3 regions of the Inquilinus sp. OTU3971 genome follow, and region 1 is predicted to be linked to each of the others. Evidence: riboswitches for the same ligand, from Rfam matches in the RefSeq annotation. Region 1 holds a riboswitch; each other region holds the start of a gene.
What was found. A riboswitch is a leader RNA that binds a small molecule or an ion and turns the genes downstream of it on or off. The one in region 1 is predicted to bind S-adenosylmethionine.

Region 1 (8,304 bases):
AGCCACCGCGTCGTCGTACCAGCGCACCCCGTCCAGCGGCACGCCGCGGTCGCGGTGCCGGTCGCGGGCCGAGACGGCGGCGACGACGATACGCCGGCCGCTGCGCTGGGCCAGCAGCTCGGCATGGGCCTGCAGCAGGCGAAGCACGCCGCCGCCGACCGTGCCGAGGCCGGCAATGCCGATGCGAAGCACAGGGATCACGATACCGCTTTCAGGCTGACCGGCTGCGGGTCGTTGCGGCGCCGGCTCAGGAACGTCTTGATGGCCTTGCAGGCCTGGCGGATGCGCTGGTGGTTCTCGACCAGGGCGATACGGACATGGCCGTCGCCGTATTCGCCGAAGCCGACACCCGGCGCCACCGCCACCCCGGCCTCCTCCAAGAGCAGCTTGGAGAAGGCGAGCGATCCCATGCTGGCAAAGGCCTCCGGGATCGGCGCCCAGACGAACATGCTGGCCTCCGGCTTCTCCACCGGCCAGCCGGCGGCGCGCAGCCCCTCGATCAGCGTGTCGCGGCGCAGGCGATAGCGCGCCCGCATCTCGTCGACGAAATCCTGCGGCCCGTTGATCGCCGCCGTCGCCGCCACCTGCAGCGGCGTGAAGGCGCCGTAGTCGACATAGGACTTCACCCGCGCCAGCGCCGCGATCAGCCGCTTGTTGCCGGCGGCGAAGCCGATGCGCCAGCCGGCCATCGAATAGGTCTTGCTCAGCGAGGTGAATTCGACCGCGATGTCGCGCGCCTCGGGGATCGCCAGGATCGAGGGCGGCGGCGCCGTGTCGAAATAGATCTCGGCATAGGCCAGGTCGGACAGGATCCAGATGCCGTGCTGGCGGCAGAACTGGACGATCGGCCGGTAGAAGTCGAGGTCGACCACCTCGGCCGTCGGGTTCGACGGGTAGTTCAGCACCAGCGCGGTCGGCTTCGGCACGCTGTGCCGCACCGCCCGCTCCAGCACTTCGAGGAAGCTGCCGCCGGGCGGGGTCGGCGGCAGCGACCGCACCGACGCGCCGGCGATGATGAAGCCGAACATGTGGATCGGGTAGCTCGGATTCGGCACCAGGATGATGTCGCCCGGGCTGGTGATCGCCTGGGCCAGGTTGGCCAGGCCTTCCTTCGACCCGATGGTGACGACGATCTCGCTCTCGGGGTCGAGCTCGACCCCGAAGCGGCGCTGGTAATAGGCGGCCTGGGCCCGGCGCAGCCCGGGGATGCCACGCGAGGTCGAATAGCCGTGGCTGCGCGGATTCTGCGCCGCCTCGGTCAGCTTCTCGATCACATGCTTCGGCGGCGGCCCGTCGGGGTTGCCCATGCCGAGATCGATGATGTCCTCGCCCCGAGCTCGCGCCGCCGCCTTCATCGCGTTCACCTCGGCGAACACATAGGGCGGCAGGCGCTTGATTCGGTGGAAGTCCTGGTCGGTCATCGACATGTCCCCCCGACGCCCGTCGGGGCGTCCGGTGCTGAGCTTATTGGGCGAGGTAGATTTCGACGCGGGCGGCCTGGCCGTCGGTGATGTTCGGCCGGGTGTCGGCCGCGCCGCCGGTGACGATTCGGGCCGGGTCGACGCCGGCCGCGCGCAGCGCCGCTGCCACCGCCTCGGCCCGCGCCTTGGCCTGGGCCGCGCCGTCGCCGGCGCCGAAGCCGACGACCCGCAGCTTCGGGCTCTGCGCCGTCTTGGCGACATTCTCGATGGTGCTGCTGGCCGAGGCCGGCAGGGTGGTGCTGCCGCCGTCGAACTTGACGGTGCCGGCGACCCGGTTGTTGAAGCTGAAGGCCGGCTTGGCCTCCGGGGCGGGGGTCGCCGCGGCCTGGCCGGCCGGCTTGTTGCCGAAGCTGAGCGCGCCGGGCGCGCCCGAGGCGGCGCGGTCGGCCTCGAGCTGGCCGCGCACCGCGGCCTGCTGCTCCGGCGTCGGCAGGTCGGTCGGCTTCTCCGGCACGGTGGCGAGATTGGGGTAGGCCTGCTCCGAGGCCGGGCGCGGCATCGAGTCCATCGCCGGGGGGGCGGCGGTGTTGCGGCGCTGGCCGAAGCTCATCGGCGCCACCGTGCCGGTCGGCTGCTGCTGTTGCGCCTGCTGCGCCGCCGCCTGCTGCTGCGCGGCCTGCTGCTGGCGCTGGAAGGCAGCCTGGCGCTGCGCCTCGATCTGCGCCCGGCGCTGCTGCTGCATCCCCGCCTGCTGCTGCGCCTGCTGGGCCTGGGCCTGCTGCATCGCCGCGCGGTCGGCGTCGGTCTGGGCCATGGCCGGCAGCGAGTAAGTCTTGGTGTCGCCCGCCTGCGCCGTGCCCAGGGGGCCGCCGACGCTGGGCACCGGCGGCTGCTCGGCCACGCCGAGCGGCGAGACCTCGGCGGTCTCGGCCTTGGGCACGGAGGCCTGGACGTCGCCCGCATAGGGCGTGCCGTCGAAGATGCGGCCGCCGCAGCCTGCGAGGACGAGGCCCAGGGCGACGGTGGCGACGGCGCCACGGACCGGAAGGCCGGGGCGGGCGGAAGCGATCATGAGAGAGCCGGTGCGACGCATGGCACGTGCCTAGCACACTTCGTTGAAAGGGTGGACTGGAAAGAGGATGGCCGTGCAAAGTGGCAGATAAGCGGCATTCTACGCCCGAATCCGCGCCTCGGGCGACGCCGCCGCAGCCAGGGAGACCCTTCCGCATGACCGAGCGCGCCCGCACCGCCCCCAGCCGGACGAAGTCCGGCGAAGCGGAGCCAAAGACCCGGACGAAGTCCGGCGAAGCGGAGCCAAAGACCCGGACGAAGTCCGGCGGAGCAGCGCCCAAGGGCCGGACGACGTCCGGCGAAGCCGCGCTCGAGACCCGGACGAAGCCCGATGCGGCCGGGCCGGCGGTTCAGGCCAAGCCCGGCGCGCCCGCGCCCGAGACCGCGCCGGCGGCGGATCCGGCCGAGCTGGGCCGCCGCATGATCGAGATCGGCGAGCGCAGCGCCCGGCTGGTCACCGCCTTCCTGGAGAAGCAGGGCCGGGCCGAGACGCCGGAGCTCGACCCGCTCAACATCGGCTCGGCCTTCCTGGCCATGACCCAGCGGCTGATGGCCGACCCGACCCGGCTGCTGCAGGCCCAGATGTCGCTGTGGCAGGACTACGCCACGCTGTGGAGCCGCACCGCCCAGCGCATGCTGGGGCAGGAGGCGGAGCCGGTGGTGGCGGCGGAGAAGGGCGACAAGCGCTTCAAGGACCCGGCCTGGAGCGAGGTCGCGGTGTTCGACTTCATCAAGCAGTCCTACCTGCTGACCGCGCGCTGGCTGCAGGGCTCGGTGCGCGAGGTCGAGGGGCTGGACGCCAAGACCGCGAAGAAGGTCGACTTCTATACTAGGCAGTTCATCGACGCGATGTCGCCGTCGAACTTCGTCGCGACCAACCCCGAGGTGCTGCGCAGCACGCTGGATTCGCGCGGCGAGAACCTGGTCAAGGGCCTCGAGAACATGCTGGCCGACCTGGAGCGCGGCCAGGGCCAGCTCGCCATCACCATGACCGACCGCAGCGCCTTCGAGATCGGCCGCAACATCGCCGTCACTCCCGGCAAGGTGGTGTTCGAGACCGAGCTGATGCAGCTGATCCAGTACGACCCGGCGACCGAGACGGTGGCGCGGCGGCCGCTGCTGATCATCCCGCCCTGGATCAACAAGTTCTACATCCTCGACCTGAAGCCGCAGAACAGCCTGATCCGCTGGGCGGTCGAGCAGGGCCACACCGTCTTCGTCGTCTCCTGGGTCAACCCGGACGGGCAGCTGGCGGATAAGAGCTTCGGCGACTACATGCTGGAAGGGTCGCTGGCGGCGCTCGGCGCGATCGAGCAGGCGACCGGCGAGCGCGAGGTCAACGTCATCGGCTATTGCCTGGGCGGCACGCTGCTGGCCTGCACCCTGGCCTGGATGACGGCCAAGGGCGAGGCGGACCGGGTCAAGAGCGCGACCTACCTGACCACGCTGACCGACTTCACCGATCCGGGCGAGCTCGGCATCTTCGTCGACGAGGAGCAGCTGCGGACGATCGAGCACAAGATGTCCGGCAAGGGCTATCTCGAAGGCTCGGCCATGGCGACGACCTTCAACCTGCTGCGCGCCAACGACCTGATCTGGTCCTTCGTCGTCAACAACTACCTGCTGGGCAAGGACCCCTTCCCCTTCGATCTGCTCTATTGGAACAGCGACGCGACCCGGATGCCGGCCGCGATGCACAGCTTCTACCTGCGCAACATGTACCAGGAGAACCGGCTGGCGCAGCCGGGCGGCATCACCCTGGCCGGGGTGCCGATCGACCTGACCACGATCAAGACCCCGACCTTCATGCTGTCGACCCGCGACGACCACATCGCGCCCTGGGCCTCGACCTATGCCGGAACCCAGCTGTTCGGCGGGCCGGTGCGCTTCTGCCTCAGCGCCTCGGGCCACATCGCCGGGGTGGTCAACCCGCCGGCGGCGAAGAAGTACTGCCATTGGGTCAACACGCGGACGCCGAAGACCCCGGAGGCCTGGCTCCAGGCCGCCGAGCAGGTCGAGGGCTCGTGGTGGCCGGAATGGCAGAAATGGGTCGCCCGCCACGCCGGCGGCCAAGTCCCGGCCCGGCGCCCGGGCGACGGCGGGCTGACCCCGATCGAGGACGCCCCTGGCCGCTACGTGCGGGCGACGTGAACGCAGATCAAGGTTGGGTTCGCCCCGCGAACCCAACCTCCCCATCTCACGCTGCCAGATCCGCCGCCGCATAGGCCCGGCGCAGCTCGGCCAGGCGATCGCCCTCCAGCACCCGGTCGAGATGGATCTCCGGCCGCGACGCGGCGGCCAGGACGACGCGGTAGAGATGGGTCCACAGCCCGGCGCCGCGATGCACCACGGCGTACAGGATCTCGCGCCGCTGCGGGTCGCGCGGGCGGGGACAAGGGCGCTCGTCGAGCCGCTCGACGGTGTCGCCGGGATGGGCCAGCGGGATCGCTGCGGACTGGTAAGCAGACATGAAAACCCTCCATCGCGGTTGCGAGGAGGGCTGACGCGCGGCTTTCGACCCGTTTGGTTGCCGGTCCGGCCGCATCGCCCCTCTTGCGAGAGGCCACCACCTTGCCCGGGAGGCAGGTTGGCGTGGGCGTCAGCCCAACTCTGGATGCGAGGCTGGGTGTAGCGCGGAGCGCGCCGCAGCGCAAGCCCGATCGGGCCGGCGCGTCGGGCAACCGATATCGACATTCTGAGGGCGGGAAGCCGGAGCGCGCCTTGCCCTGACACGGTCACGTCGCCATTTCTCAAGAGAAGCCATCGCCCGGTTGCCGGCGAGGCAGGGCGCCGGGCTCGCGAAGGGAGACGCGCCATGGGAATGCACCTCACCAGTCCTGCGTTCGGGAACGGCGAACGAATGCCGGAACGCTTCAGCTGCGACGGCCTGGACCAATCGCCGCCGCTCGCATGGTCTGAGGCACCCAAGGGAACGCACAGTTTTGCGCTGTTCTGCGACGATCCCGATGCGCCGGGAGGCACCTTCCATCACTGGGCGGTTTACGACATTCCCGTCAGCACTCACGAGCTGCCGGAGGGCTTTCCGCGCACGCCCACGGCCGGACTGGCGCGGCAGGGCGTCAACGATTTCGGGAAGGTCGGCTATGGCGGGGCCTGTCCGCCAAGAGGCCACGGCCCCCACCACTACCATTTCAAGCTGATGGCCCTGGATGTCGGCCATCTCTCTGTTCGCGGCACCCGCTGCGGGGATATCGAGGCCGCGGCGCGCACCCACGCCCTGGCCGAAATCGACCTGGTGGGCATCTATTCGCGCTGACGCTCCCCTGGCGGATTCGTTCTTCGGCGGCGATCCCGGCCGACGGTCACGCCGACCGGGATGCCGGATCCAAGGCCGGCAGCCGTCACCGTCTCCAGCGGAAACCGGAGCCATGTTGACCACGTACGGCCGCAAGCGGCGCGCTGCGTGGGCCGTGTCCTTCGAGGCTGGCCGTCGGCCTCACGCCGCCTTCTCGTCTTCGAACATGACCGGCGGCCCGAGCTCCGCGAGGCGGAAGAGGCGGAAGGCCCGCTCGCCGTTGAAGTCGAGGACGCGGAGATCGTCCGATTCATGCAGGTCGCGCATTACCACCTGGAAATGGCCCCCATAGCGTTCCCGCGCCATCGGCACAGGCACCTCATAGGCGATGAATTTCTCGATGCCCTTGGCCCGAAGCTTCTCGGTCAGCGCCGGGTCGGTCAGCGAAGCATGCGAGGTCACGATCACCAAAGGACCGCTCCCGGTAAACAGCAGCGCCGCTTTCATGGCGGGTCCTCCTCAGAGCTGGCGCTGTACGAAGCGTTGCGACAGCTCAGCAACAATGATCCTTGGCGCGAAGTCCCGGTCGTCAAGCGTCTGAACTGTGAGCAGGCATGGGGACGGTCCCCTCAATATCGCACGAGGCCTGAAGCCTGCCGCGCCGATCGGCGCCGAGCCCCGAACCACCATCCTGGTGTTGTTCGGGTCACTGGCCAACCCGGAGCAAGGCTTCGATCTCGCCGTGCCCCGGACCGCTCTTGCCCCGATGCTCGGATCGTCGGACGCTGCCGGACTGTCCGCTGCGAGCCGTCGATGCCCAACCAATCCCCCTCCCCCGCCCGGCCGGTGCCCGACCTTTTCGCGGCCAAGCCCGCCGCCTATGACCGCTTCACCCGGGCCGAATGGGCGGCGCTGCGGGCCACCACGCCGATGGTCCTGTCCGAGGCCGAGCTGGTCGAGCTGCGCGGGCTGAACGAGCCGGTGTCGCCGGCCGATGTCGCCGACATCCTGCTGCCGCTGTCGCGCCTGCTGAACCTGCATGTCGCCGCCGCCCGCGCGCTCGATGGGGTGCAGGACGCGTTCCTCGGCCGGCCCGGCCCGCCACCGCCCTACATCATCGGCGTCGCCGGCAGCGTTGCCGTCGGCAAGAGCACCTTCGCCCGGCTTCTGCGCCTGCTGCTGTCGCGCTGGCCCGACCATCCGCGGGTCGAGCTGGTGACCACCGACGGCTTCCTGTGGCCGAAGTCGGTGCTGGAGGAGCGCGGGCTGATGCGCCGCAAGGGCTTCCCCGAGAGCTACGATTTGCGCCGGATGATCGGCTTTCTGGCCGCGGTGAAGTCCGGCCGCCCGGAGGTCGAGGCGCCGGTCTACTCGCACCTCGCCTACGACATCCTGCCCGGCGCGAAGCAGGTGATCCGCCGGCCGGACATCCTGGTCTTCGAGGGGCTGAACGTGCTGCAGGCGCCGGCCGGGGCGTCGGTCGTCACCTCCGACTTCTTCGACTTCTCGGTCTATGTCGATGCCGAGGAGGAGGACATCGCCCGCTGGTTCGTCGAGCGTCGCCTGCTGCTGCAGCGCACCGCCTTCCGGGACCCCTCCTCCTATTTCCATCACCAGCGCGACCTGCCGGAGGCCGAAGCCCGCCGCGTCGCCCGCGAGATCTGGGACCGGATCAACGGGGTCAACCTGCGCGAGAACATCCTGCCCACCCGGCAGCGCGCCCGGCTGGTGCTGCACAAATCCGCCGATCACTCGGTCGACGCCGTCGCCTTGCGCCGGATGTAGCCATGGACCTGCCCCTCGGACCGCTGATCGGATCGGGCAAGGAGGCCGAGGTCTTCGACGCCGGCGATCTGGTGGTCAAGCTGTACCGGACGACCGCGGCCGCGCCAAAGCGGGCGGCGTTCCGCGAGGCCTCGATCCTGGCGCTGATCGAATCGCTCGGCCTGCCCGTGCCGTCGGTCCATGCCGTCGGTCAGATCGACGGCCGCTGGGGCATCGCCATGACCCGGGCCGAAGGTCCGCCCCTCGCCGACGCCATCCGTGCCCCCGGCCGGATCGAGGCCTGTCTGGACCGGATGGCCCGGCTGCAGATCGCGATCCATGGCCATCCCGGGACGCATCTCGGCAGCCTGAAGGCGAGGCTGGCGGCGAATATCGCCAGGATGCCGGACGAGGCCCTGCGGCGCCGGCTGCTGCACGGCCTGGCCGCGCTGCCGGACGGCGACCGCCTCTGCCACGGCGACTTCCACCCGTGGAACATCCTGGGGCCGCCGGGCCGCGAGGTGGTGGTCGACTGGCTGGATGCCTGCACCGGCGACCCGGCGGCCGATGTCTGCCGTTCCTATGTGCTGATCCGGCCGGTGGCGCCCGACCTGGCCATGGCCTATGTTGAGACCTACGCTGCGGCTGCGGGCGAAAGCCGGGACCGGATCCTCGCCTGGCTGCCCTTCGCCGCCGCCGCCCGCCTGGCCGAGGGCGTGCCGGACCAGGCCGGGGCGCTGCTGGCGATGGCCGAGCCCGGAACCCTGCCGTGACCCGGCTCCGAGGGGCCGC
Region 2 (8,304 bases), on a different contig from region 1:
TCGCCGCTATTGTGAAAAGGTCTCGCATGCGGGAGAGGTCGGAGACGCGAAGCGGCTCCGGGTGAGGGGACTTCGTCGAGGCCGGGACCAGCCCTCACCCGGCCGTCCTGCGGACGCCCGACCTCTCCCGCCAGGCGGGAGAGGCAATGCCCGACATCGTGTCAGGCCTGGCCGAATGCGCCGACGTAACCCGATCTCAGTTCAGTCCGGTCTAGCCCCGGCCGATGTCGTCGACCTCGTACGGCGTGGTCTGGTAGATCTGGTTGATCCAGTTGCCGAACAGCAGATGGGCGTGGCTGCGCCACCGGTTCTGGGGTCGACGCTCGGGGTCGTTCTCCGGGAAATAGTCGTGCGGCAGGGCGATCGTCTTGCCGGCGGCGATGTCGCGGAAATACTCGTCGCCGAGCGTGTCGGTGTCGTACTCGACATGGTTGAACATGTGCAGCGACCGGCGGCCGGAATCCTCCAGCAGGCACAGCCCGGCATCGTCCGACTCCATCAGCACCTTCATGCCGCTGGCGGCCGGGATGTCCTCGCGCCGGTTCTCGGTCCAGCGCGACACCGGGATGGTGAAATCGTCGGAGAAGCCGCGCAGATAGGGCGACGCCGCCTCGATGATGCGGTGGCGGTACACGCCGAACTTCTTCTCGGGCAGCGCATGCTTGGGCACGCCGTGGAAATGATGCACGGCCGCCTGGGCCCCCCAGCAGATGTTGAAGCAGCCATGGACGTTGGTCTGCGTCCAGTCGAACACCCGACGCAGCTCGTCCCAGTAGGTCACCTGCTCGAACGGCATCGTCTCGACCGGCGCGCCGGTGACGATGAAGCCGTCGAACTTCTCGGTCCGGACGTCCTGCCAGTCGCGGTAGAAGGACAGGATGTGGTCGCTGGGCGTGTTGCGCGGGACATGGTTGGTCATCTTGACCAGCGTCAGCTCGACCTGCAGCGGCGAGGCGCCGAGCAGCCGGGCGAACTGGGTCTCGGTCTTGACCTTGTTCGGCATCAGGTTCAGCAGACCGATCCGCATCGGCCGGATGTCCTGCCGCACCGCCTGCGCCTCGAGCATCACCATGACCCCCTCCGCTTCGAGGACGGACCGGGCGGGCAGGTCGTTCGGAATCTTGATCGGCATTTCGCTTCGGTTCTGTTCCGCGTGTCGTGGGCAGGACCGAATTGTGGATGGACCCGTTTGGTTGTCGGTTCGACCACATCCCCCCTCTCGGGGGCGCCACCTTGCTCGGGAAGCAGGTTGGCGTCGGGCAGTGCCCAACTCCTGATGTACCGCCAGTTCTACGGGGTCCGCCCGCATATTTCAACTGGATGAATGTGCCGCGTCGTCCGGCCCGCCGGGCTTCGGTTCAGGGCGTGGCCCGGGCGGGCAGGCTCAGCACCGCATGCTCGGCATAGTAGCGGGCAGCGCCGGGATGCAGCGGCACGCCCAGGCCGCGCGTGGCGCCTTCGATCGAGATCTCCTTGCCGCGCGGATGGCCCGCGGCCAGCAGGTCCAGGGTCGATTTCTGCCACAGGGCGCGGGTGATCTCGTAGACCGTGGCCTCCTCGATCCGCTCCGCCACCAGCCAGATCGCCCCGACCGACAGGGCCGGCACCTCCGCGGCGACGCCGTCATAGAGGCCGGCGGGGATCGGCTCCTGGGTGAAGAACGGCACCTTGGCGATCAGCGCCTCGGTCTCGGGCCCGGTGACCGGCAGCAGCCGGATCGGCCGCCGCCGCGCCAGGTCGGCGATCACCCCGAGCGGCGGCCCGCCGGTCATCACCATGGCGTCGAGCCCGCCTTCGGCCAGCAGGTCGGCCGAGGGCTCCGGCCGCTCATAGACCTCGGTCACATCCGTCTGCTTCAGGCCGAAGGCGGCGAGGATCAGGCGGATGTCGTAGATCGTGCCGGAGCCTTCGGCGCCGACCGAGACGCGCTTGCCCTTGAGGTCGGCCACCGACTGCACCGGGCTGTCCGCCGGCACCACGACATGGACGAATTCGGAGAACAGATGGGCGATGGCGCGCAGGCTGGTCACCGGCGGCTGGCCGGCGAACGGCCCCTCGCCGGCATAGGCGGCGAAGGCGACATCGGCCTGGGACAGGCCGGAATCGAACTCGCCGTCGCGGATCCGCCGGATGTTGTCGATCGATCCGGCGCTGGCCTGGGCCACCGCGATCAGGCCGGAGACGCCGCAGCTGCCGCCGGCGCTGCCGCAGGGCGGCAGGCCCGGCGGGCCGGAGATGGCGCCGGCGATGATGCCGCCGATCGGGAAATAGGTGCCGCCGGTGGTGCCGGTGCCGATGCGGAAGAACAGCGGGTCCTGGGCCCGTGCCGGCCACACCCCGCCGAGCCCCGCCGCGGCCATCCCGGCGGCGGGAAGCACCGTGGTCAGCAGGCGGCGGCGGGTCAGCATGGCGGTTCCCCTCAGGCGGCGTCGCGCATGGTCGGCGGCGTCTCGTCCGGCGCGCGCGGATCGAGCTCGGCGGCGACCGGCGTGGTGGTCGGCGCGACCGAGACGAAGCTGCCCTGCTCCTCGTTCGGCTTCGCCGCGCGCCGGGTCATGCGGTAGACGGTGAACAGCGCCAGCAGCGCCGCGACCGAGCCGGTCCAGACGAACAGCCCGTCCGGGCCCAGCAGCTGCATCACCCGCGACGCCACGATCGGCCCGAACACCGCGCCGGTGCCGTAGCACAGCAGCAGGCCGGCGGCCGCCGGCACCAGCTGCTCCGGCGTCATGAAGTCGTTGGCGTGGCTGAGGCTCAGCGGATAGATGGTGTAGGACAGCCCGCCGAAGGCCGCGAGCAGCACCAGCAGCAGCGTCATCGAGGTGCCGCCGAACAGCGCCAGCGCGGCGCTGATCAGGGCCAGCGCGATGGTGATGCCGAGGAACACCTGGCGCCGGTCGAAGCGGTCGGACAGCCGGCCGACCGGGTATTGCAGCAGGAAGCCGGCGAAGATCGCCGTCATCATGAAGCTGGCGATCCAGTCCGGCGACGGGTCGATGGTGCGGGCGTAGACCGGCCCCATGCCGGAGAAGGCGGCGCTGATCAGCCCGACCGAGAAGCAGCCGGCGACGCCGAGCGGCGAGATCGCGATCAGGGCACGCAGGCCGAAGCGCTTGACCTTGATCACCGGCGGCGTCTCGACCGGGGTCAGCGACAGCGGCACCAGCGACAGCGACACCAGCATCGCCACCACCGAGAACAGGGCGAAGCCGGCCGGGTCCATCACCGTCAGCCAGGGCTGCGACAGGCCGAAGGCGGTGTAGTTCACCGCCATGTAGGAGGACATCACCCGGCCGCGCACGGCGTTCACCGCGCGGGCGTTCAGCCAGCTTTCGATGATGGTGAACAGCACCGCCATGCTGATGCCGGTGACCAGTCGCAGCGCCGCCCAGACGATCGGGTCGACCCACAGGGCATGGAACAGCGCCGCGGCGGAGGCGATGGCGGCGAAGGCGGCGAAGGTGCGGATGTGACCGACCAGCAGCACGATCCGCGGGCAGATCAGCGTACCGAGGGCGAAGCCGCCGGAATAGAAGGCCAGCACCAGCCCGATGGTGCCGACATCGAAGCCGTCGAGATCCATCCGCACCGCAATCAGCGTGCCGAACAGCCCGTTGCCCATGATCATGATCGCGGCGCTGAACAGCAGCGGCGCCACGGCCAGGAGGACCGAACCGAGGGAAGGTGTCGCGGAAGCGGGGTTGGTGGCAGCCATCACATCCGTTCTAGGTCGGCCGAAAGGCCGGGGCCAGGAAAGATTCGTGACGATTTCAGGGCAAGCCGCCCGATGGTCCCGGCCTGCAGATAAGGTGGTGCGGGGTGTCGAACCGACTACCCCCGCCGGCCGGATTCAGCCGCCGCGCTTCGGCCGGTAGAAGACGTGGTCGCCGATCGAGGCGGTGCGGCGGAAGCGGTTGGTCCAGGCCGGCATGCCGCGGCCGAGCGCCCGCATCGCCGCCGGGGCGAAGAAGTACTGGGCGCCGTCGGTCGGGTCGTCGGCGAAATAGCCGTCCAGCATCTGCCAGACCACGAGGCGCGCGGTGCGCTGCAGGATCTCGTCCTGGGCGCTCAGGGGCTGCGGGAACTGCGGCATGGCGCCGGCGCGCACGGCCTTGGCGAAGGCGCGGAAGCGCGGGCGCGACAGCGGCTCGAACTGGCCCGGATCGGCCAGCACCTCGCAGGGCGATTCGCCGAAATCATTGGCCACGGCGATGCGGTTCATCACCACCCAGACCACGGCCGCCATGCCGCGCGTGCCCTGGTTGCCGGCCTCGGTATAGGCGGTGAAGGCGAGGCAGCGCAGCGCCCGCTCCGCCTGGGTCGGCTCGGCCGGCAGGGCCACGCCGCCGATGCTCATCGGCGCCGCCCCGTACTGCCGCAGCAGCGGCGAGGGCTGGTCGAGCGCGGTGCCGCGGGCGGAGACGAAGATGGTGCAGGCCAGGTCGCCCGGACCGCAACCGGTCAGGCGGCGGCCGGCGCCGTCGGCCTCGGCGTCGCGCAGCCAGGGCGCGCCCGCCGGCTCGATCAGCGACACGGCGCGGGCCAGGGCGACATCCAGCCGCTCGGTCTCTTCCGGCTCGGGCCGGTCGACCCGCAGCAGCGAGGAGCGCGGCCGGGCCCAGACCGGCGCCGCGCCGGGCGCGGCGGGCTGCACCATGGACACGGCGTCGGCCGCGACCATCGCCTGCCCCGATCCGGACGAGGTGGGCACGGCAGGCTGGGACGGGACCGGATCGGCGGTGGCCGGCGCCACCGCGGCCACCGGCGCGATCGATGCGGGAGACGCGGCCGCGGTCTCGGCCAGCAGGCCCGCCGTCGGCCCCAGCGAGGCGACGACCACGGGCTTCGCCTCGTTCGGCGCGACATCGATCAGGGTCGCGGGGCCGGACTGCACCGCCGGCGGGGTGACGGGCGCCACCGGCGCCGTGTCCGCCAAGCCTTCGGCCGGGGCCAGGGGCGGCTCGGTGGTCGCCTGCACCGGCGGCGTGGCCACCGGCTGCCCCGGCAGCGGCACCAGGTCGGCCAGGCGGGCCGGCAGGTCGAGCCGCGCGGCCTCGGCACCGGGGCCGGGCAGGCTGACCGGCACCAGCAACGGCTCGACTTCCTGCGGCTCCGGCGCCGGGCGCGTCACCTGCTGCAGGGCATCGGCCCAGGGGTCGAGCGGCGGCTCCGGCTCGGGCAGGCGCGGCACCGCGGCGAAGGCGGAGCCGAAGAAGACCTGCAGCGGGTCGGCGTGCGGTGCGGGGGCAGGAGACATCTCGGCCAGGCGCCGCATCGTGGCGACGGCGGGCTGCGGCCGCACCGCCTCGGCCGGGTCGACCACATGCGCGGGCTCGACCGCGATCCCGGCGAGATCGACGGCGACGACGGGCGGCAATGCCGGGCGCGCGGAATCGATCGCGATCGCGCCGCCGAGGGCGGTAGCCCCGACCAGCGCGATCGACAGAAGAAGGAGGCCCTTCGACGTCATGCCCGACCTCCCCCTTGTCGGCGCGTCGGGCGGAGCCCATCCGGGCACACTCCGCCCGGCGCCGCCGGGAGACGGGGCAACGCTCTGCGCCGGCGATCGGGCCCGGGAATGGTCTCAACGATTCCGGGAACACCGACCGCCCAAGTGCATTTCATTGCGGTCACGAGGGGCGCGGGTATCATGGCGCGCCCTGCGAGTCCAGACCGACGGAAGGCCATATGTCCCGCAAAACCGCTGAAATCCGCCGTTCCGCCTGGGTTCGCCCGGCACGTTTTTTCGCTTTTTTTATCGCGATTGCCGCCTTTCCGGCCCTGGCGCAGGACAAGCCCGCCGCCGAGTCGGCACCGAAGGAGGCGATCGACATCGAGCTGAACAAGCTCGAACCCGGCAACAATGGCTGCCGGGCCTTCATGGTCATGCACAACGGCACCAGCCGGAGCTACAGCAACCTGCAGCTCGACCTCGTGGTGTTCGACCCGAAGGGCATCATCGTTGACCAGCTGGCCGTGGACATGGCCCCGCTGAGCGCCGACAAGACCATGGTCAAGGTGTTCGAGATCGCCGGTCATGATTGCGGTAATTTCGGCCGTGTGCTGTTGAACGACGTGTTGACCTGCAAGGCGGGGGACGCAGCGGTCGAACGCTGCATCGATCTATTGGTTCCCACCAGCCGGGCGGCGATCGGTTTCATCAAGTAAAGAAGGCCGGATCATGGCGGCCGACCCGCAGATCATTACGATGCTTGAGCGGATCGCTGCTGTTTCCGGCGACACACCACCGGCCGAGCGACTGTCGCCGGCCGAAGCGCGGCGCGCCATGGCCTCGGTCCTGCCGCTCCTGAACGAGCACGCACCGGCCGTGGCCCGGGTCGAGGACCGCACCCTGCCCGGCGCGGCGGGGCCGATCGCCGCACGCTTCTACGACCCCGGCACGACCGACCCGTCGCCGGCGATCGTCTACATCCATGGCGGCGGCTGGGTGCTGTGCGACCTGGACAGCCATGACGGCGTGTGCCGGGAGCTGGCGCAGCGTTCGGGCCTCAAGGTGGTCAGCCTCGGCTACCGGCTGGCGCCGGAGCATCCGTTCCCGGCCCCGCTCGAGGATTGCGTCGCGGCGGTACGCTGGCTCGCCACCCAGGGCCGCGACTGGGGCATCGACCCCGACCGCCTGGTGATCGCCGGCGATTCCGCCGGGGCCAACCTGTCGCTCGCCACCCTGCTGGCGCTGCGCGACGCCGGCGAGCGGCCCCTGCGCGGGGCGGCGCTGGTCTATGGCGTGTTCGCGCCCGACCACGACACGCCATCGCATCTGGCGTATGGCGGCGATAACCGCTACTTCCTGTCGACTGCCGAGATGGAGTGGTTCTGGGGCCATTATGTCCCGGCCGGCACCGACCGGCGCACGCCGCTGGCCGCGCCGCTCTACGCCGATCTCGCCGGCCTGCCGCCGCTGTACCTGACCGCGGCGGAGTACGATTGCCTGAGGACCGACAGTGAACAGCTTGCCTATCGCCTGGCCGTGGACGGACGGCCGCACGAATTCCGGCTGTGGCGCGGCATGATCCACGCCTGTCTGCACATGGCCGGCAATGTCGAGGCGATGCGGGCCGAGATCGACCATCTGGCCGCCTTCCTGCGCCGGCAGGCCACGGCATGAGCCGCCCCCCGCGCCCCCCGAAATCCGGCGCCGGACGCATGCGCGGCCCCGGCCGATCCTCCGAAGCCGGCGACGGCGACGAGCGGCGCCCGCCGCGCGGACGCAAGCCCGCCGGCCGAGCCGGAGCCCAGGCCGAGCGGCCGGCGCGGGACACCCGGCGCCCCGACAGGCCGTCCCGCGGAGCCCCTGCGGACCGCGAGGAGGCCGAACGCGCTCCCCGCCGCACCGCGCGCGCTGCCGGTGGCCGTAGTGCCCGGCAGGATGAGCCGGAGGCGATGCCGAGGCGTCGGCCGCCCCGCGACGGCAAGACGCCGTCCCGCCTCGCCGCCGCGAAGGCCGACGACGAGAAGGCGCCTCGCGGCGGGAAGCGGTCCGGCCCGGCCGCGGCCGGCCGCCGGCCCGCGCCCGGCAAGCCGCGCGGATCGCGGTCGAAAGCAACCACGCCGCAGGAGGCTGCACGCGCCGCTATTCCGGAATGGCTGTGGGACGGCGAGGAGCCGGCTGAAGAAGCCACCCCGCGCCGGCGCGGCCGCCCACGCGGCCCGGTGCCGGAGGAGCGCGCCGAGCCGGCCGAGGCACCAGCGCCGCGCCGCCGGACGCGCGGCCCGCTGACCTCGTCGCGCAAGATCGCCGGCGATGCCGGAGCAGCGAAGCCGGTGTCGGCCAAGCCGGGCGAACGCTGGCGCGAGGAGCGGCGCAAGCGCCCCTCGCCGGAGCCGGACCAGTGCCGCTACGTCGTCTTCCACAAGCCCTATGGCGTGCTGAGCCAGTTCACGCCGGAGGGGCGCTGGCGCGGCCTGAACGAGTTCGGCCTGCCGCCCGGGATCTATGCCGCCGGCCGGCTGGACGCCGACAGCGAGGGTCTGCTGCTGCTGACCGATGACGGGCCGCTGATCAAGCGCCTGCTGGACCCGAAGCACGGCCACCCCCGCACCTATCTGGCCCAGGTCGAGGGCGACCCGGCGGAGGAGGCGCTGGCGGCCCTGGCCGGCGGCATCGCCCTGACCGACGGCCCGACCCGCCCCTGCGGCATCGAGCGGCTGGCGGAGGAACCGGACCTGCCGCCGCGCGACCCGCCGATCCGGGCCCGGAAGTCGATCCCGACCGCCTGGCTGCGGCTGACCCTGACCGAGGGCCGCAACCGCCAGGTGCGGCGGATGACTGCGGCGGTCGGCCAC
Region 3 (4,254 bases), on a different contig from region 1:
CACCCCGCCCGCGGCGTCGCGCGCCCCGGCCGCGGCGCGGGGGGGCGCCCCCGGGGCCCCCCGCCGGCCCCCCCCCCTTTCTCTTTGGCCGTCAATGCACCCAGCGGCCACGGTCGTGGTACCAGGGCCGGCCGCGGTAGTAGTTGTCCCAGTAGGGACCGGCATCGAATCGGATCACCGGCACGCCGATCACCGGCGCGGCCTCGACGATGACCCGGCGGCGATGCTGGACATCCGCCGCCAGGAAGCGGCCATTGGCCCAGCCGCGGTCGGGGCCGACGCCGATATCGCACCAGGCCCAGCCGTCGAGGCAGCCGAAGATCTGCACCGGCATGCCCGGCCGCAGCCGCGCCACCGTCGGATAGTCGGCCCCCGGGCCGGCGCGCAGCCGGGCCGGGGCGGTGGTGTAGCCCGGCGCGGCATCGGCGGCCGTCGCCGTCAGGGCCGTCAGCGCCAGCCCGGCCAACGCGGCGAGGGCGAGCTTCCATCTCATCATGCGAACTCCAGGGATCGAGATCCCCCTTCACCCGGCTAAACGCGGCAGGGCGGGAGTCCGGTCGCCGGGATCAGGGGGCGCGGCGCCGTGCCTCACCCCCGGCCGTCAGCCCACCCGCTTCGCCGCGTCGAGGGCGCGGGACAGGTCGCGCTCCAGGTCCTCGATCCCCTCGAGCCCGACCGACAGCCGCACCAGACCTTCGGTGATGCCCATGGCGGCGCGGTCCGCCGCCTCCATCGCCCGGTGGGTGGTGGTGGTCGGGTGGGTGGCGAGCGACTTGGTGTCGCCGAGATTGTTCGAGATGTCGACCAGCCGCAGCGCGTCGAGGAAGGCGAAGGCCGCCGCCTTGCTGCCGAGGTCGAGCGAGACCAGCGTGCCGCCGTTCTTCATCTGGCGCTTGGCCAGTTCGTGATGCGGGTGGCTTTCCAGCCAGGGATAGCGCACCCACTTGGCGGCCGGATGCGCCTCGATCAGCTGCGCCAGGCGGTGGGCGCTGGCGACCTGGCGCTCGACCCGGAGGCCCAGCGTCTCCAGCCCCTTCACCAGCACCCAGGCGTTGAACGGCGACAGGGCCGGGCCGGTGTGCCGGTAATAGGGCAGGAAGTCGTCGGTCAGGAACTTCTTGTCGGCAAGAACCGCGCCGCCCAGCACCCGGCCCTGGCCGTCGATGTGCTTGGTGGCGGAATAGATCACCACATCGGCGCCGAGCTCGAGCGGCTTCTGGCCCAGCGGCGTGGCGAAGACGTTGTCGATGAACACCTTGGCGCCGGCGGCATGGGCGATCTTGGCCACCGCGGCGACGTCGACCAAGTCCAGCGTCGGATTGGCCGGCGTTTCCAGGAACACCGCCCGGGTGTTCGGCCGCATCGCCGCCTCCCAGGCCGCGAGGTCGCTGCCTTCGACGAAGGTGGTGGTGATGCCGTAGCGCGGCAGGATGGTGCCGAGGATGACGAAGCAGGAACCGAACAGCGCCCGGCTGGCCACGACATGGTCGCCACCGCGCAGATGGCAGAACAGGGCGGTGAACACCCCCGACATGCCGCTGGCGGTGACGTGACAGCCCTCGGCCCCTTCCAGCAGGGCCAGGCGCGTCTCCAGCACCTCCAGCGTCGGGTTGCCGTAGCGGGAATAGACGAAGCCCGGCTCGTCGCCGGTGAAGCGCGCCTCGGCCGCCGCGGCGCTGTCATAGACGAAGCCCGAGGTCAGGAAGATCGCCTCGGAGGTCTCGCCATAGGGCGTTCGTCGGGTGCCGCCGCGGATCAGCGCGGTCTCGGGGCCGAATTCGTCTTCGCTGGGGGCTTCGTAACGATCCATCTCACCGACTCCTCGATCCGACCGGGAGGCGGTGCGTGCGGGACCTGCGCGCAACCGACCTTTTAGCGGAGATTAACGTGGCCGCAAGCCGGTCGGCTCAAATCACCACGGCGCCGCCCGGGAAGGCGACGGCCCAAGACTTATCGGCAAATCGGCGATCGGGCAATGCGTTTCCGGCAACGCTGCCCGTCACCCCTCGGCCAGGGCGTAGAGCACGAAGGGCATCTCGATCCCCTCGTAGAGCCGGCGGTAGGAGCGGCAGAGGCGGAAGCCGCGCGCCTCGTAGAAGCCACGGGCCAGCCGGTTGTGGGCGAAGCTTTCCAGCGTGCGGCCGCCGCGCGCCACGGCGTCCGCCAGCAGGACGGTGCCGGCCGACCGGCCCTGCGCCGCCGGGTCGACGAACAGCATGTCGAGATGCGACCCGGTCATCAGCGAGAAGCCGAGCGGCGTGCCGCAGCTGTCGACCGCGATGCGCAGGTCGGGCAGCCGGGCGGCGAAGCGGTTGGCGAAATCCTCCGGCCGCTTGCGGTCCAGGATCCCGGCCGGGAGGATGTGCTCGAAGGCGGCGCGGGTGCTGCGCCACGCCACCCCGGCCAGGACCGGCAGGTCGGCCGGCACCGGCGGCCGGACCGTCACCGCTTCCATCGTCTTCGCATCACCCATCACCCACTGCCCCGCAGCCTGGGATCGAGCGCGTCGCGCAACCCGTCGCCGAGCAGGTTGAAGCCGAAAGACGCCAACAGGATGGCAAGGCCGGAGAAGATCGAATCCCAGGGCGACAGCAGCAGATAGCTCCGTGCCTCGGCCAGCATGCGGCCGAGCGACGGCGTCGGCGGCTGGGTGCCGAGGCCGAGGAAGGACAGCGAGGCCTCGACCAGGATCGCGGTGGAGAGGGCCAAGCTGGCCTGGACCAGGATGACGCTGGCGAGGTTGGGCAGCACATGGCGCCACAGTACCCGCCCCTCCCCCGCCCCGATGGCGCGGGCGCCGAGCACGTACTGGCTGCTGGCCACCACCAGGGCCGGCCCGCGCAGCAGCCGGGCGAAGACGGGGATGTAGACGACGCCGATCGCCAGCGCCGTTGTGGTCGCACCCGGCCCCAGCATGGCGACGATGCCGATCGCCAGCAGGATGATCGGGAAGGCGAACAGGATGTCCATCAGCCGCATGCCGGCGCGGTCGAGCCAGCCGCCGCGCAGCGCCGCGGCCACGCCCAGGGTGCCGCCGACGACGAGCGCCAGCAGCACCGCGCTGGCCGAGGCGGCGAGCGAGGCGCGGTAGCCGTAGAGGATGCGCGACAGCACGTCCCGGCCGAACTGGTCGGTGCCGAGCCAGGCCACGGCGCCGGGCGCCTTCATCCGCCGGATCACGTGCTGGGCCAGCGGATCGTCCGGCGCGATCCAGGGCGCCAGCAGCGCCGCCACGACCTGCAGCAGCACCAGCGCCCCGCCGATCCAGACCAGCGGGTGCCGCGGCGCGGCGATGCGGCGGCGCGACGGCGGCGCCAGGATTTCCGGGAGGGGCGCCGTCATCTGAGGCCGATCCGGGGGTCGAGGGCGGCATAGAGCATGTCGGTGACGAAGTTCACGACCACGAACCCCGCGGTGACCAGCAGGATCGCCGCCTGGATCAGCGGATAGTTGCGCTCGGCGATCGCGCCCAGCATCAGCCGGCCCAGGCCCGGCAGGGCGAAGACCTGCTCGACCACGATGGCGCCGCCGAACAGGTAGCCGGCGGAGATGCCCAGCGCGGTGACGAAGGGGATCATGGCGTTGCGGAAGGCGTGGTGGAACACCACCGCCCGCTCGCTGACCCCCTTGGCCCGGGCGGTGCGGATATAGTCCTGCCCCAGCGCGTCGAGCATGGCGGAGCGGACGATGCGCGACAGCGAGGCCAGCACCGGCACGGCCAGGGCGATGGTCGGCAGCAGCAGGCGCTGCAGGTTGCCGACCGGGTCGTCGGCCAGCGGCACGAAGCCGATCGCCGGGAAGGCCGGGAAGACGCTGTGGAACAGATAGATCAGCAGCGCCCCGAGCCAGAAGGACGGCACGGTGACGCCGGCAATGGTGACCACCCGCACCAGGTAGTCCCGCGCCGAGTTGCGGAAATAGGCCATCAGGCAGCCGGCCGGCACCGCCAGCGCCACCGAGACGGCCAGGGCCAGCAGCGTGACCTCGATGGTGACGCCGATCCGGGCCACGATCTCCTCCAGCACCGGCCGGCCGGTCCACAGGCTGGTGCCGAGATCGCCGGTCAGGAGGCCGCCGAGCCAGGCGAGATACTGGGTCACCAGCGGCTGGTCGAGGCCGAGGCGCTGGCGCAGCGCTTCGATCCGGTCCGGCGTCACCTCGCTGTTGGCGCCGAGCATGATCTGCACCGCGTCGCCCGGGATCAGCCGGATCATCAGGAAGGCGACGACCGAGACCCCGAACAGCACCACCAGC

Region 2: it holds a riboswitch for S-adenosylmethionine, as region 1 does, so the genes downstream of both, metA (homoserine O-acetyltransferase MetA) here and AAHM41_RS04175 (hypothetical protein) in region 1, are expected to answer to the same signal.
Region 3: it holds a riboswitch for S-adenosylmethionine, as region 1 does, so the genes downstream of both, metZ (O-succinylhomoserine sulfhydrylase) here and AAHM41_RS04175 (hypothetical protein) in region 1, are expected to answer to the same signal.

Annotation. Positions count from the first base shown of each region.
Region 1 covers NZ_JASATH010000009.1:52,999-61,302, forward strand. Annotated here, with positions in the region: gene AAHM41_RS04155 (homoserine dehydrogenase) at 1-201, opposite strand, end outside; gene AAHM41_RS04160 (LL-diaminopimelate aminotransferase) at 198-1,421, opposite strand; gene AAHM41_RS04165 (OmpA family protein) at 1,465-2,493, opposite strand; gene phaC (class I poly(R)-hydroxyalkanoic acid synthase) at 2,913-4,643, shown strand; gene AAHM41_RS04175 (hypothetical protein) at 4,690-4,962, opposite strand; SAM-I-IV-variant riboswitch at 5,006-5,115, opposite strand; gene AAHM41_RS04180 (YbhB/YbcL family Raf kinase inhibitor-like protein) at 5,308-5,769, shown strand; gene AAHM41_RS04185 (hypothetical protein) at 5,950-6,255, opposite strand; gene coaA (type I pantothenate kinase) at 6,562-7,533, shown strand; gene AAHM41_RS04195 (phosphotransferase family protein) at 7,536-8,285, shown strand.
Region 2 covers NZ_JASATH010000232.1:3,377-11,680, reverse strand. Annotated here, with positions in the region: gene metA (homoserine O-acetyltransferase MetA) at 212-1,132, opposite strand; SAM-I-IV-variant riboswitch at 1,180-1,285, opposite strand; gene AAHM41_RS35440 (TAXI family TRAP transporter solute-binding subunit) at 1,359-2,408, opposite strand; gene AAHM41_RS35435 (MFS transporter) at 2,420-3,715, opposite strand; gene AAHM41_RS35430 (cell wall hydrolase) at 3,851-5,470, opposite strand; gene AAHM41_RS35425 (Tat pathway signal sequence domain protein) at 5,689-6,168, shown strand; gene AAHM41_RS35420 (alpha/beta hydrolase) at 6,182-7,126, shown strand; gene AAHM41_RS35415 (pseudouridine synthase) at 7,402-8,304, shown strand, end outside.
Region 3 covers NZ_JASATH010000335.1:243-4,496, reverse strand. Annotated here, with positions in the region: gene AAHM41_RS39115 (SH3 domain-containing protein) at 92-496, opposite strand; gene metZ (O-succinylhomoserine sulfhydrylase) at 602-1,810, opposite strand; SAM riboswitch at 1,853-1,929, opposite strand; gene AAHM41_RS39105 (GNAT family N-acetyltransferase) at 2,000-2,473, opposite strand; gene AAHM41_RS39100 (ABC transporter permease) at 2,473-3,342, opposite strand; gene AAHM41_RS39095 (ABC transporter permease) at 3,339-4,254, opposite strand, start outside.